2 regions of the Paenibacillus sp. Leaf72 genome follow, and region 2 is predicted to be linked to the other one. Evidence: riboswitches for the same ligand, from Rfam matches in the RefSeq annotation. Region 2 holds a riboswitch; the other holds the start of a gene.
What was found. A riboswitch is a leader RNA that binds a small molecule or an ion and turns the genes downstream of it on or off. The one in region 2 is predicted to bind FMN.
Positions count from the first base shown of each region.

Region 1: another riboswitch for FMN. It lies ahead of ribD (bifunctional diaminohydroxyphosphoribosylaminopyrimidine deaminase/5-amino-6-(5-phosphoribosylamino)uracil reductase RibD); the one in region 2 lies ahead of ASF12_RS21980 (DMT family transporter).

Region 1 is NZ_LMLV01000001.1:411,447-419,595, reverse strand. Features, by position in the region: gene ASF12_RS01850 (spore germination protein) at 1-1,299, shown strand, start outside; gene lysA (diaminopimelate decarboxylase) at 1,416-2,747, shown strand; gene ASF12_RS01840 (peptidylprolyl isomerase) at 2,804-3,235, shown strand; FMN riboswitch at 3,433-3,643, shown strand; gene ribD (bifunctional diaminohydroxyphosphoribosylaminopyrimidine deaminase/5-amino-6-(5-phosphoribosylamino)uracil reductase RibD) at 3,798-4,904, shown strand; gene ribE (riboflavin synthase) at 4,920-5,609, shown strand; gene ASF12_RS01825 (bifunctional 3,4-dihydroxy-2-butanone-4-phosphate synthase/GTP cyclohydrolase II) at 5,661-6,911, shown strand; gene ribH (6,7-dimethyl-8-ribityllumazine synthase) at 6,953-7,423, shown strand; gene ASF12_RS01815 (segregation and condensation protein A) at 7,582-8,149, shown strand, end outside.
Region 2 is NZ_LMLV01000030.1:156,571-164,719, reverse strand. Features, by position in the region: gene ASF12_RS21995 (HAMP domain-containing sensor histidine kinase) at 1-193, opposite strand, end outside; gene ASF12_RS21990 (response regulator transcription factor) at 186-869, opposite strand; gene ASF12_RS21985 (putative sporulation protein YtxC) at 1,033-1,974, opposite strand; gene ASF12_RS21980 (DMT family transporter) at 2,080-3,069, opposite strand; FMN riboswitch at 3,202-3,350, opposite strand; gene ASF12_RS34675 (hypothetical protein) at 3,467-3,640, opposite strand; gene ASF12_RS21975 (MFS transporter) at 3,695-5,194, opposite strand; gene ASF12_RS21970 (MerR family transcriptional regulator) at 5,333-6,157, shown strand; gene mqnC (cyclic dehypoxanthinyl futalosine synthase) at 6,286-7,422, opposite strand; gene ASF12_RS21960 (trans-sulfuration enzyme family protein) at 7,617-8,149, opposite strand, start outside.

The DNA.
Region 1 (8,149 bases), on a different contig from region 2:
GAAGTGCTTAAGCGGCTGACCTATTTGCAGCCGGACGATTTGTCATCCGATGCGCTGCATGCCTTTCTAGATATGTATGTGCCAGCGACTCAAGTTAGGTCTGAGCAGGATTGGAACAAGCTGCTGACGGGCATTCTCTCTGGGGGAACGGCGCTGTTCATCGACAAGGAAGCGACGGCGCTGCTCATTGACGCCAAAAACTACCCGGCCCGCTCGCCGGACGAGCCGAGCCTGGAGCGGGCCGTCAGGGGCAGCCGTGACGGTTTCGTCGAAACGTTGATGATGAATATATCGCTTGTACGGCGCAGACTGCGCGACCCGCAGCTTCGTTACGAGCTGGTGCAGATCGGCGAGCGAACGCAGACGGATGTCTGTATCGCCTACATTGACGATCTGGTAGACAAGGAATTGCTTAAATCCATTAAGGAAAAAATTTCGATCGTCAAGGTTGACGGCCTTCCGCTTGCCGACAAGCAGCTGGAGGAGGCGACCGTTAAACGGGGCTGGAGCCCATTCCCGCTTGTGCGTTACTCTGAGCGTCCAGACGTCGTAGCCTCACATTTGCTTGAAGGGGCAGTTGTCGTCTTCGTGGATACGTCGCCGAGCGTCATGATTTTGCCGACGACGTATTTCGATCTTATCCAGCATGTCGAGGAAAATCGCCAGACGCCGTTTATCGGTACCTATCTGCGCTGGGTACGATTTATTGGCATATTCGCCTCGCTTTTTCTGCTGCCGCTCTGGCTGCTGTTCGTTATCCATCCTGAGCTAAAGCCGCAGGCGCTGGAATTTCTCGGACCTTCAAAAACCGGCAAGCTGCCGCTGCTCGTGCAGTTTTTGCTGGCAGAGGTCGGCGTCGATCTGCTGCGCCTCGCCTCGGTGCATACACCAACTTCGCTGGCAACGGCGATGTCGCTCGTATCGGCTATTCTCATTGGGGATATTGCAGTGAAGACAGGCATTTTCGTCAACGAGGTCATTTTGTACATGTCGGTTGCGGCTATTGGCATGTTTGCGACGCCGAGCTATGAGCTGGGCCTGGCGAACCGGATTATCAGACTTGTGCTCATTACGCTTGTAGCTGCTCTCCAGGTTCCTGGCTTTATTGTCGGGACGACGGTCATCTTGCTGTTTTTGTGCATGGAGCGTTCATTCAACCGCCCTTACATGTGGCCGTTCATCCCGTTCGACTTCAGAGCGATGATGAGTATTATTTTCCGGACGCCCGTGCTGCAAAATCGCAAGCGGCCCAATCTGCTGCGGCCGCAGCAGCTCGATAAAATGCCTAAAACGGAGTGAAATCGGAAAAAATGCAAATGACATGTTAAATTATCCATTACGCTTGCGGGTAGATTACGATATACTGTTGCTATTGGTGCAAATCGAATCTATTCACGTATGGAGGAATAATAACAATGTACTTGCATGGAACGAGCAAAGTTAATGCCCAGGGGCATTTGGAAATCGGTGGCTGCGATGTAACGGAGCTGGCGAAAGAATATGGTACGCCGCTATATATTGTCGATGAGGCGCTTGTGCGTAAGCGTGCGAATGAATATGTGACTGCTTTTCAACAATCCGGCCTGCAATTCCAAGTGGCCTATGCAAGCAAAGCATTCAGCACAATGGCCATGTGTGCGCTTGCCGAGCAGGAAAACCTGTCACTTGACGTCGTTTCCGACGGAGAGCTTCATACGGCGCTGAAAGCGGGCTTCCCGGCAGCGCGCATCCACTTTCACGGCAACAATAAATCGCCGGATGAAATCAACATGGCGCTTGATGCAGGCATCGGCTGCTTCGTAGTAGACAATTCTATTGAGCTTAAAGTGCTTAATGCGCTGGCGAAGGACAAAGGCTTGACAGTTAAAATTTTGCTGCGGATTACGCCGGGTGTTGAGGCGCATACGCATGACTATATTTCCACAGGCCAACAGGATTCCAAGTTCGGCTTCGACTTGACGAATGGCGCGGCTAAGCAGGCGATTAAAGAAGCGATGGAGCTGTCCAATCTGGATGTGCTTGGCGTTCATTCCCACATCGGCTCGCAAATTTTTGAAGTAGACGGCTTCCAGATGGCTGTTGAGAAAATGTCGGCGTTTGCGATTGAAATTCGCCAAGACCTTGGCTTGACGTTCCAGGTTATCAACCTTGGCGGAGGCTTCGGCATCCGTTATGTTGACGGAGATTCCCCGCTTCCAGTTGCTCAATACGTGGCAGCGATCACGGATACGCTTATTTCCAGCTTTACGGCAGCGGATTTCCCGCTTCCTGAAATTTGGGTTGAGCCAGGCCGCAGCATGGTTGGCGATGCAGGCACAACGCTTTATACCGTTGGAACGAGCAAAGAAATACCAGGCGTGCGCAAATATATCGCTGTAGACGGCGGCATGATGGATAACCCGCGTCCGGCGCTGTATCAATCCGTTTATGAAGCGATGCTAGCGAATCGTGCGAACGAAGCGAACGAAGAGACCGTTACCGTAGCGGGCAAAGCTTGCGAAAGCGGCGACAAGCTCATTATTGATCTGGAATTGCCGAAAGCAAACAGCGGCGATCTGCTTGCAGTATTTTGCACGGGCGCTTATAATTATTCGATGGCGAGCAACTACAACCGTTTCCGCCGTCCAGCCGTCGTATTTGTCAAAGATGGCGTGTCTGATCTCGTCGTTCAGCGCGAATCTTTGGACAATATTGTCGGCAATGACTTGCTTCCGGCAAGACTTCGCAAAACAGCCCTTGCGAAATAAGGGTTAAATTTGGTAACGTAGTCTTATTCGGATATAGAAAGGTAGATGTTTAATAGATGGCAAAACAAGCGAAAATTACAATGGCAAACGGAGCAGAGGTTATTATTGACCTTTTTGATCAAGATGCGCCTAACACAGTTGCAAACTTTGAGAAGCTTGCAAACGATGGTTTTTATAATGGTTTGACTTTCCACCGCGTAATTCCGGGCTTCGTTGCTCAAGGCGGCTGCCCTACAGGCAACGGCACTGGCGGACCTGGCTACACAATCAACTGTGAAATCAACCCGAATAAGCATGAGCGCGGTACGCTTGCAATGGCACATGCTGGACGCAACACAGGCGGAAGCCAATTCTACATCGGCTATGCTCCACAGCCGCATTTGGATGGCGGACACACTGTATTTGGCAAAGTCGCTAAAGGCATGGAGCATGTTGACACGTTCCGCCAAGGCGAAAAAATGGAAAAAGTTGAAATCGTAACGGTTTAATCGTTGCGGGAAGGCCGTTTGTTTTTTCGATTCGTCGGAAAAACAAGCGGCTTTTTTACAAAAGAATAGGACAGTGTGGCTGCTAACCTGAGAATTAAAATCGAAATTTCTTGCTTTTTCAATTTTGCGGTGGTAACATTTCATCAGAGTTACATTTTAAAAGTAAGTGACCAATATTTTATAAAAATAATACAGTGACTTTCCTTCGGGGTCGGGTGAAATTCCCAACCGGCGGTGATCAGGAGGCTGTCTAAGCGCTTTGAACGATGAAGCGACATAGCTGCTGCCTGTCAGTCCGTGACCCGTGTACATTCCATTCAGAGCGTGTGAACGCATGAGCGGTTTGTATACGGCTGACCTGGTGCAATTCCGGGACCGACAGTACAGTCTGGATGGGAGAAGGAGACACTTTCAAGGCGTGATTTCATGCTTATTTGCTTGCACTTTTTTTTGCTGGGCAATTAGGTCTGTTAAAATCGATTATTTGTGTACTTGAAAGCGGGTCTCTAAGGTATACTCTCATCTCCGTTGGCTATGTTGCTAATGGAGGTTTTTTGCGTTCATGGATATTTTGAATGACAGTTATTATATGAGCTTGGCACTGGATATGGCAGAGAAAGCGGCGGGGCAGACGGATATTAATCCCGTCGTCGGCTGCGTCGTTGTAAAGGATGGCCGGATTATTGGCCTTGGCACGCATCTCAAGCGGGGAACCGGGCATGCCGAGGTGCATGCGCTGCAAATGGCGGGAGAGGAAGCGGAAGGCGCCACCGCTTATGTGACGCTGGAGCCTTGCAGCCATTTTGGCAAGACGCCTCCTTGCTGCGAACGGCTAATTGATGCCAAGGTCGCACGGGTAGTCGTGGCTACGACCGATCCGAACCCGCAGGTAGCTGGGCGTGGCCTTGAACGGCTGAAGGAATGCGGCATTGAGGTTGAAGTAGGCCTTCTCGGAGACCGCTCCAACCAAATGAATGAGAAATTCAACAAATACATTACGACGAAGCTGCCGTTTGTCACCCTTAAGACAGCGAGCACGCTCGACGGCAAAATCGCTTCCCGCACCGGCGACAGCAGATGGGTAACGGGCAGTGCGGCAAGGGAGCAGGTGCACACGCTGCGCCATCAGCATATGGGCATCATGGTCGGTATCGGCACCGTGCTTGCCGATGATCCGCAGCTGACGACGAGAGCGGACGTTCCGGCGCTGCATCCGGTGCGTATAGTCATCGACAGCAGCCTTAAGCTGCCGCTTACCGCGCGTGTGGTGACGGATCGGACGGCAAGGACGATCGTCATCGCAACTGAGCAGGCGGATGATGCCAAGGCGCAGGAGCTGCTGGCAGCTGGCGTTGAGCTCATTCGGGCAGGCACTGGCAAGCAGGTGGATTTGCCAGAAGCGATGAGAAAGCTTGGCGAGCTGGAAATTGGTTCGGTTTTGCTGGAAGGTGGCGGCAAGCTTAATGGCGCGATGCTGACAGCCGGACTCATCGACAAAATCATGCTTTATATGGCACCTAAAATTATTGGCGGGGCAGCCGCTCCCGGCACCTTTGATTTTGAAGGCTTCGAGAAAATGGCACAGGCTATTGAGCTGGAGCGTATGCAGGTGGAACAAGCGGGAGCTGATATTTGCATTAGCGGCTACCCTGTCTATCGCGATGTTTAGAGAGGAGGGCTGGCCGTGTTTACAGGTCTGATTGAAGAAGTCGGTAAGCTGAAACGGGTGGTCAAGCAGGGTGAGGCTATGGTAGTAACGATTGCTGCTTCCCGCGTTCTCGAAGGCGTAGCGCTGGGTGACAGCATAGCGGTAAACGGCGTTTGTCTGACAGTCATCTCCTTTACAGGCAGCACCTTTGATGCCGATGTAATGCCAGAAACGTACCGGCGCTCCAATCTTCACCAGCTGAAGCCCGGGGAGCAGGTCAACCTGGAGCGGGCGATGCTGGCAGGAGGGCGCTTCGGCGGTCATATGGTGCAGGGGCATATTGACGGTACAGGCATCATTGCCAAAAGGGAAACCGACGCTAATGCTGTCATATTCAGCATAAAGCTCCATGATGCGGCAACGCTGAAATATGTCATTCCTAAAGGTTCGATCGCTATTGATGGCATCAGCTTGACGGTTGTCGGGACGAATGATTCTGGCTTCTCGGTGTCGGTCATCCCACATACGCTGGGAGAAACGGCATTACTGGATAAGCGCATAGGCGATTCGGTTAATATCGAATGCGATATGATTGGCAAATATGTGGAGCATTTGCTGCATTTCAAGCCAGCACGCGAGGCTGGTGCGGCTTCCGGCGGCAAAGCCGGCAAGGCTGGCGGAGCAAAGCTGAGCGCTGCTTTTTTAAGTGAAAATGGATTTATGTAATAACCAGGTAGTGGCTAGTTGAAGTGGTGAATGATCAGGGAGGGAAGCTTTATGGGACAGCAGGATCAGCCTTTAGAGAAATCTTTGTTCAATACGATTGAGGAAGCGCTTGAGGATTTGCTGCTTGGCAAGCCCGTTATCGTTGTAGATGATGAGGATCGGGAAAATGAGGGCGACCTCATTGCGCTGGCCTCCATGGCGACGCCTGAAGTCATCAATTTTATGATTACAAAGGCGCGGGGGCTTGTGTGTGTTCCGATTACCGCAGAGCGGGCGGAGCAATTGGAGCTGCCGCCGATGGTAGCGCGCAACACGGATTTTCATGGAACGGCGTTTACCGTTTCCGTTGACCATATTTCCACAACGACCGGCATCTCCGCGCATGAGCGCTCCGAGACGGTCAAGTCGCTCATTGACCCGAACACGAAGGCGGCAGATTTCCGCAAGCCGGGCCACATTTTCCCGCTAATTGCGAAAGATGGCGGTGTGCTCAGACGGGCAGGCCATACAGAGGCAGGTATCGATCTGGCCCTGATGTGCGGCTCGGAACCGGCAGCGGTCATTTGCGAGGTCATTAATGAAGATGGCACGATGGCAAGATTGCCGGATCTCGTGGCGTTTAAGCATGAGCATGATCTCAAGCTTATTACAATCCAAGAGCTGATTATATACCGCAATGCGAAGGAAAAGCTCGTCGAGCGTGTCGTTGAGGTTAATATGCCAACGGATTTCGGCGATTTTAAAGCGATTGGTTTTACGAATGATGTAGACGGCAAGGAGCATGTTGCTTTTGTCAAAGGCGAGATTGATCCAGGAACTCCGCTGCTTGTGCGCGTGCACTCGGAATGCTTGACGGGCGATGTGTTCCATTCGCATCGTTGTGATTGCGGGCCGCAGCTTGCGGCAGCGCTGTCGCAAATTGAGGAAGCGGGCAATGGCGTGCTGCTCTATATGCGCCAGGAAGGACGCGGAATCGGTCTGATCAACAAGCTGAAAGCTTATGTGCTTCAGGAGCAGGGGCTGGATACGGTCGATGCCAATTTGCAGCTTGGATTTGCGCCGGACTTGCGGGACTACGGTATTGGCGCACAAATTTTGCGCGATCTCGGCATTCGCAAAATGCGCCTGCTCACCAACAACCCGCGCAAAATTAAAGGGCTGGAAGGCTATGGCCTTGAAGTCACCGAGCGTGTGCCGATTCAAATGGAAGCGAATAAGGACAATGATCGTTATTTGCGGACGAAGCAGGCGAAGCTGGGCCATCTGTTCGATTTTCAGGATCAAAACCAGGAACAACAGTAATATTAAAAATATTATAAAAACCATTTGGGAGGAATTTAATTATGCCGCATGTATATGAGGGACATTTAGTATCGGAAGGCTTGCGTTACGGAATCGTTGTTGGAAGGTTTAACGAATTTATTGCCGGCAAGCTGCTGAGCGGAGCGCTTGATGCGTTTAAACGCCATGGCGCTTTGGATAATGAGGTTGAGGTTGCTTGGGTGCCAGGAGCTTTTGAAATTCCGCTTATCGCGCAAAAAATGGCAGAGAGCGGCAAATACGATGCGGTTATTACGCTTGGCGCCGTTATTAGAGGATCAACGCCGCATTTTGATTATGTGTGCAATGAGGCGGCCAAAGGGGTAGCGGCTGTTGGCTTGAAAACGGGCGTACCGACGATTTTTGGCGTATTGACGGTTGATTCCATCGAGCAAGCGATTGAACGCGCAGGAACAAAAGCTGGAAATAAAGGGTATGAAGCAGCTGCTAGTGCAATAGAGATGGCTAATTTGACAAAATTGCTGCATAATTAAGCTTAAGGCTTGCAGCTCGCGAGATGGGCCTCTGAGAAGAGGCCTTTCTATATTTTCAGCGTAACGGATGGATGCCGCTAGTGTGTGTTGGCAGCAGCTGTTTACGCTTACGGGTGGCGCAGCGATTTTATCGGAAGATTAGTCGGGAGGAAATGGCAGTGTCAGTGCTTTACAAGCTGGAATCTTTCGAAGGGCCTCTGGATTTGCTGCTGCATTTGATTGATAAAGCAGAAATCGATATTCATGAGGTATCGATCAATGAGATTACAGATCAGTATATGGACTATTTGAACGCAATGACGGAGATGGAGCTTGAGGTGACCAGCGAGTTTTTGGTGATGGCAGCTACGCTGCTGGCCATCAAGAGCAGGCAGCTGCTGCCGAAGCCGCCCGTGTTTGAGGAAGAATATGAGGACTGGCCGGATGATGGCCTTGATCCTCGTGATGAGCTCATTCAGAAGCTCGTGGAATACCGCAAATTCAAGCAAATTGCCGAGCAGCTGCGCGAGAAGGAAACGCAGCGGAGCCTCGTTTTTTCGCGTGAGCCGGAGGACATGACCCCCTTTTTGCAGGAGCAGGACATTAACCCGCTTGAGGGCCTGCATGTGTCTGATCTGGTAGCGGCTTTTCAGCGTGCGCTCAAAAAGGCAGCGAGGCGCCAATTTGTGGCGACCGTGCAGCGGGACGAAATTTCCGTAAAGGATCGGATTCGCGACATTGTTGAAG
Region 2 (8,149 bases):
CATCCAAATTGTTCGGATAAGAGTGTTTGTAAGATTCAATTATCGTTTTGCCGCTGGCGATTAAATTGTCCTGTACGTAGGTACGAAGCTTGTAGCTAAATAAAAAATGGGTCATGAAAAAGCTTAAAACGACGCTCGCCAAAACCGATGCAACAAACACCAAAATTAAGCGGACATACAGCGATTTAATCACGGTATACCTCCAACCGGTAGCCAAGCCCCCAGATCGTCACGATTTTAAAATCCTGATCATACGCGGCAAAACGCTCCCTCAGACGTTTAACATGCGTATCCACCGCCCGCTCGTCGCCCTTGTAATCGTAGCCCCATATTTGCTCAATTAACGCATCGCGCTTGAACAGCTTGCCCGGATAGCTTGCCAGCAAAAACAGCAGCTCAAATTCCTTGAGCGGTATGGACTCACTTGAGCCCGTATCCTTATAGCGGATTTGATAGCTTGTTTTATCGAGCGTCACTTGGCCAAGCCTGACGATTTGCGAGATTGAAATCCGGTACCGCTTCAGCAGCGCCTTCACCCGCATGACCAGCTCCATCGGGTCAAAAGGCTTCACCATATAATCGTCGGTGCCCAGCCGAAAGCCTTTAATTCGCTCCGGCGCCTCCCCTTTGGCGGTAATCATCATAATCGGCTTGTCCCCCGCTTCCCGCACCCGGCGGCAAAGCTCCCAGCCATCCATCTTCGGCATCATAATGTCCAGAATAATGAGATCAACCGGATGATTGCAAAAATAATCCCATGCGTCCGCTCCGTTGCCTTGCTCTATAATCTCCATGCCTTCATCCTCCAAATACAAACGGAGCAGCTGGCGGATATGCGGATCGTCATCTACTACGAGTACGGTCGTCATGCGGCTACCTTCTTCCCGATTTTAAGTACAGTTCTATGTCATAGTGTAATACACATTTTTGTATTTTTTATGTAGGAAGTGAAAAAAACTCGCCGTTGATCGGCGAGCCTGCAGCTAGTTTATTTGGCTAGTTCATAATGCTGATTCATATTACTGATTTATTTTAAGGCTGAGTAACACCATCATTCCATTCCCCCATTGCGTGGGAGCACAACACGCAATCATTGCACACCGACACCCGGTTGTCAAAAATCGTTTCAATCGTCCGAATGACCTGCATATCGACCTGCTGCGTATGAACGACAATTTGCTTCGGTGATGCAGCAATTAGCGAGCTGATGACCATATCCTCAATGTTCATTTCCGTTTCCAGCATTTCGGCTACCAAGCGATCGGAATGCGGCTTCGGCTCAAACAATTGAAATTTGTCATTATACAAAATAAATTCATGGTTGCCTTTATGAACCAAATGGACCATGGCGACCTTCGATTGCTGCAGCCCAACAAAATATTTGAGCAGCGAAATAAACTCCTGATATTGCTTATCCAGCACATATTCATCCAAGGCATATTCCACAATATCGCCTAGCTCGTGACGATATCCATGAAGTCTGAAGGTGGCGATACCGCCAAGGTCGAGCTGTGTATTTTCACTTAAATACAGTTCGATTTCCTCGGCTACCTTAAGCTTGCGGCGCTTTCTGTCCGCATCCAGAAACTTGGCATTCAAGCCATCCAGATCGGTATCCTGCATCAGCTGGCTGCAATATTTTTCGATAACGGAGATGTCCGTGGAATGGCCGCCCTGATATTTTTTCTTAATGATGCTGATGAGCATTTCCGATTCCAAATTGGTTACAACAAATTCAGCAAGCGCTTTGGCTGCACTGTGGTACAGCATTTCTCCATGCTTATTCAGTTGAAAATAAGGCGTTGCCGACTGGCACATAATGCTGCCCGCAGGCTGCAGCTCGAACTGCACCAAACGCCCCTGTGATGCTGCTTCAATATGTAGATCCTCATTCGTATATTGCGCCATTAAGGCCGCTAATCCAGCTGCCGTAGATTGAAGCTTGGAAGGCAGCGTAACGGTGAATAGTTCCATAAAAAAGCCAACCCCTTTCATTCCCCTCTAAACAGTATATGGTGCACGAAGCAACGATATACGATGAAGACATTGGGAATGAAGGGGGCTATGAATGTGCTGGATTTAAGCGGCAGCTTGTGGCTGCTGAACAGCCTGTTCATTGCTGCTGCGGCTCATAAGCCATAAGGTCAGCCAAATGAGCAGGAAGCCGCTAAGCTGCCCTAACGTCAGCGTCTGGCCAAATACGAGCCAGTTAATCAATACGCCGACGGCAGGGAAGGAAAGCTCAGCAAGCGTCGCGTATACAGCTTTAGTTGAGGAAAGCCCTTTGTAATACAGAAGCATGCTGATTAAGCCTGGGAAAAAGGCTTGAAACAATAAATTGACGGCAATCAGCGACAATTGGCTGCCCTCAGCATTGAGGCTCCACGCGTCGCCGCTTGCCAGCAAAATAACGCTGAGCAGCGGCAGGGCAAGCAGAAACCTGAGGGACGTCACAATGGAAAAGGACAATTTCTTTTGCAGCAAATATTTGCCCATGACGGTCGAACCGCCCCACAATGCCGCCGCGATGATCGAGAACAGGCAGCTGAGCAAAGCAAGATCATGCAGGCCAACTAACGGCGAGCCGAACCCGAAGGTCAGCAAATAGGTGCCTGCGAGCGCCGCCAGCAAAAAGACGAAAAACTTCCGCGGCAGCTTTTCCTTCAGCAAAACTCTGGCGAGCAAAATCGCAAATAACGGCTGGAGCTTCTGAAGCAGGAGCACCGCATTCGCGCTGCCATGCGAGAAGGCTGCGGTGAACAACACCGTCGCTACAGCTGAGCCGCCCCAGGAAATGAACAGCAGCGCCCCAATGACGCCAATTGACAGCTTGCCGACTAATGTACGGCGGAATTTAAACAATACGGGGACTGCGTAAAAAGCGAGCAAAATATGCTCAATAAATACAATTTGCGCCGAGGTAAAGCTTTTGAGCAATAAAATACGGAACAGCGGGTCAAGACCCCAAAGTGTCGCGCCAAGCGCCACATACCATATCCCGTTAATGCCTGCAATGCGTGATGTTCGCCAGCCCGCTTTCTCGCTAGCCAGCTCTAATGTGTTCTGCAATTCAAAAACCTCCTGAGAAAGTTTTGAATTGAACCTTCTTTTCACTATGAAAAAGAAACAATGCCCCTGTCAGTAAACTGACAAGGGCATCATCAACAAACCTGATAAATGAATGTCATTTAACAAGCTGGTTCTGATCTTCTCCCGTCCGGACTATACCGTCGGCTCTGGATTCTCACCAGATCAGTCCCGGCTGCAAGCAGCTAGGAGTCGCGGGCTCTGGATGCTCCGAACGCATCCTTACCGCCGGTAGGGAATTGCACCCTGCCCTGAAGATTCATATTCGATTAAATCGTATTGTAACACAAAAGATTACAGTTTGAATAGTCTATTTGCATGGAAAATTTGCATTTCCGATTAAAATTTTATTTTTCCGACCTCTTTTCTTGGTTTTCATCTATTCCTCGACCAAATTTCTACCAACCCTCATCCGTTCCTCGTCCCTTTGCTTTAACTTTTCAAGCAGCAAATCATGCTGCTTGCTGTCTTCTTTAATGATGTTTCTGCCTGCAAGAATGAAATAGGCGATCCCGCCTAACATGCATACAATCACTATTATTTGATTAATCATCTACGAACCCTCCCCTCGTCCCAATTAATAACCATGCCTTGCTGCTTAACCGGATCAGGACCGAGCGGAGCTTCTTTTCTTAGAACGCGTTCTTGTCAAACCAACGCTTACCGAAGCTGCCACTAAAAATAAGGTAACACCCGCAATAATCGTGAAAAAGGACTGATCAAAAGCAGCACGGCCTGCTGCTTTTAGCGCCTCGGCAGCCTGTGCAGGCAATCCTTCTGCAACTAGAAGCGCTTCATCCAAACTGTCTTTCACATTACCTGGAACTTGGAGTCCAGCAGGGATTTTCATAGTCAAAGTGTATACAAGGCCTGACATACTTCCGATGATCGCAATACCCGACGCTCCGCCCATCTCATAGGCTACTTCCTCAATCGATGCAGCCATACCCGCTTTCTCAGGGGGAGCATAGCTCATAATAGAATGCGATGCTGCTGTCATCCCTGCTCCTAGGCCTGCACCAAGGAGAGCCAGTCCAACAATCTGCCCGGCAATGCCCGAATCAAATTGCAGAAGATACACACCCATTCCCAGTGCCGCGATTAGAAGGGCGGCGCTCTTAATACGAATGACATCATAGCGATGCAGAATCGATCCAGTCAGCGGACCAGCAATGAGTGCTGCTAGCGGTATGCTTAACGTATACAGCCCCGCTAGAAGCGGACTCAGGCCTTCCACCAGTTGAAGACGCTGGGTCACCATATACTGAACCCCCATCTGCGCAAATGTACCTACCAAAGCCGTAATAAATGCAGCCGAGAAACCATTTATTTTAAATAGCGAAAGATCAATAAGTGGATTTTCATTTCTATTTTGCCGACGAATAAAGATGATTAAAGCCACGATGCCGATAACAGCCCCTATGACCGCAAAAGTCAGCGACCCTTCGCGCCGAGCAAACTCCTTAATGGAATAGATAATCGCTACCATCGCTATCATAATTTGAATCGAACTAATTAAATCCCACTTCTTTTCTTTATTGCCCGGATGATTTGGCACATATAGCAGTGTCAATACAAGTGCAATAATGGCAATAGGAAGGTTAATTAAAAACACTGAACCCCACCAGAAATGCTCCAGAAGAAGTCCACCTACGATGGGACCTAGCCCTGCACCTCCAGAAGCAACAGAGCCCCAAATGCCGATTGCCAATCCAAGCTCGCGTCCATCTGTAAAGGTAATTCTGATAATCGACAATGTGGCAGGCATCATCATGGATGCTCCGATGGCAAGCAGAACCCGTCCCGCCACTAGCACATAGGGAGCGGGAGAAAAAGCGGCAAGTAATGAAGCTGCAGTAAAGACGAGCAAGCCGGCAGAAAAGATTTTTTTATGCCCCCAGCGGTCGCCTAACGTTCCCATTGCAGGAAGCAGGCCCGCCATAACGAGCGAATAGCCATTCAAAATCCACAATTTTTCCGAAGCGGACGCACCGAGATCGTGGGTTAAGCTGGGCAATGCCGTATACAGGATGGTCATATCCATCACAATAAGTAAAAGTGCGCTTGAAACGATAACCAGAACCAACCAACGTTTGAATTTAGACATGTTATTCCTCCATGAATACAAGTTAACTTGCTTCAAACACTAAAGTATCGGGTTACCCCATAGTCAAGCCTAAATTGTTAGGCTACAATAGGGTTGATGGTTGATTCATTTTGTTAGCTTATAACGGAGGAATGAACGATGTCCGAGAGCCGCAGCTTATATCTTACGACCAGCGAATTTGCCAAAACTTGCGGGGTTACCAAACATACCCTGTTTCATTATGATGAGATCGGGCTTTTAAAACCAGAATATGTAAACTCAAAAGGTTATCGTTATTACTCCGTTCAGCAATGTTACGTACTGGATATTATCAATGTACTGAAAAAAGCGGGGAGCTCCCTACAGGAAATCAAAGGGTTTATTCAGAATCAGAACACTCCTCTGTTCATAGAACTGCTCGAACAGAAACTGCATGAACTAGAGATGGAACAGATTAGAATACAAAGGATGCAAAGACTTTTGAAAGGCGCCATCGAAATGTCGGAGCAAGCTGCAGGAGTACTTCAAGAGGGACCGTCAGTGGCGGAAGGTGATGAGGAATATTTTATTGTCACTCAACTGGAACAGGGCGATGGTGACAAGGAGTTTGCTCACAAATTAAATGAACATCGCAGCTACTGTGAAAATCACTTGATTGAAACCGAGTTTCCGATAGGGACTATTTTAGGCAAGGATCATTTTGAATCAGGCGATTATTATGGGGACTTCATTGCCAATAAGCTAAAAGCTCCGATAGTAGGAGATCGAATAATTATCAAACCCAAAGGGCTTTATGTTGTCATGAATCATCGAGGATCTTATGAAACGATGTCCGAAACGTACGCTATAATAAAAAAATATATGGAAAGTAACGGCTTGTCCATATGCGGAAATGCGTATGCGGTAGAAGTGCTCAGCTACCTTTCGGTAAAAAATCCGAACGACTATATTATACAAATATCGGTCGAGGTGTCTGAAGTGTGAAATGCTGCTTTAGAGGCAAGAACACAAAAACGCTTGTCTAATATCTATCCTGTAACGGATAAAATATTAGACAAGCGTTAGTAAGTTTAATTACCGAAAGTAGCTCCGAATTAGCTGATCACTAAAACCTAATTTTGCATTACAAAATCCTGCTCAGCCTTATCGCTTTCATTGTACATCCGCAAAATTTCATAGCGAGTATTGCGCTGCGCCGGAACTTTGCCCGCTTCGCGAATAAGCTTCAAAATCAGCTCAATGTTGACCTTGTGCGTTGTGCCCGCAGCAGACACTACATTTTCTTCAATCATCGTACTGCCGAAGTCGTTGCAGCCATAGGCCAGCGAAAGTTTACCCATATCAGGGCCCATCGTGACCCAGGAAGATTGCAGGTTGTCAATATTGTCGAGGAAAATGCGGCTTACCGCGACAATTTTCAAATATTCCTCCGGCTTCGCTTTCTCCATCGGCATTCTCGTATTGTCTGGCTGGAACGGCCAGGAAATAAAGGCTGTAAACCCTTCGGAGTCGTAGCCATTCGCTTTGCATTCATCTTGAACGTCACGAATGCGCAGCAAATGCAGGGCGCGCTCCTCCATCGTTTCTCCAAAGCCATAAACCATTGTAGCCGTCGTATTCATGCCATGGCGATGAGCCGACTTCATTACGTCGATCCAGTCCGTATAAGAGCCCTTCTTGCGGCTGATTTTACGGCGTGTGCGGTCATCGAGGATTTCCGCGCCGCCACCTGGCAGCGAATCCAGTCCCGCCTCATGCAGCTGGCGAACAACCTCATCCAGCGACAATCCGTCTGATACTTCCTTCATCTTCTGTATTTCCGCAGGCGAGAAGGAGTGCATCGTAATGTCCGGGAAGCGCTGCTTGATTTCCTTCAGCAAATCCGTGTAATAAGTAAAAGGCAGATCCGGGTTCGTTCCGCCCTGCATCAAAATTTCGGTTCCGTTAACGTCAATCGTTTCTTGAATTTTGTTCATAATCGTCTCGTTATCGAGCACATAGCCCTCTTTGGAGCCTGGGGCACGATAAAAGGCGCAGAACCTGCAATAAACGTCGCACACATTCGTGTAGTTGACGTTTCTTCCTACAACGAAAGTCGTTACAGGCTCGGGATGCTTGCGCAGCATAATTTCATTCGCGACTTTACCCATTTTCTCAATCTCGTCGGATTCGAACATAATAATACATTCTTCCAAGCTGATTCGTTCACCCCGCAGGGCCTTATCCAATATCTGGTCCAACGTTGCCATTACGCAAGACCTCCTTATCTATAGCTGTAGTTTTGATGTTGCGCTTTTTTTCACAAACTAATTAAGTATAGGCCAATTTTATCATACTATGCTCATATTCGTCATCTTTCGTTTACAGTCATTATAGCCGCTAAAAAGGAAAAACACGGCTTGTCAGTAATGACAGCCGTCTTTTCCTCCACTTTACGAGGCTGTTAGCCGCGCAAAGCCTGATCCAAATCTGCGAGCAAATCGTCGATATGCTCAAGGCCTACCGAATAACGGACAAGACCGTCCGTTATTCCGCGTTCATGGCGCACTTCCTTCGGCATTGCCGCATGCGACATCATGGCCGGATACGATAAAATGCTTTCTACGCCGCCCAGGCTGACAGCTACAAGCGGCAGCTTCACACGGCCAAGCATCGCTTTCGCCCGCTCGCCGCTGCCCACATCAAAGGACACGACTGCGCCATAGGCGGAGCATTGCTGTTCATGAACCTCACGGCCCGGATGATCGGCAAGGCCAGGATAATAAACCTTCGTTACCTCTGGATGGTCATTCAGCCATTCCGCCAGCTTGCGCGCGCTGCGCTCGCTATGCTCCATGCGGGCTTGCAGCGTCTTAATGCCGCGCATAAGCAGCCAGCATTCATGGGCGCTCAGTACAGCGCCGAGGCCATTTTGCAGCTGATACAGCCTGCGTCCCAGCTCTGGATCAGCCGTTACAGCAAGGCCCGCAAGCACGT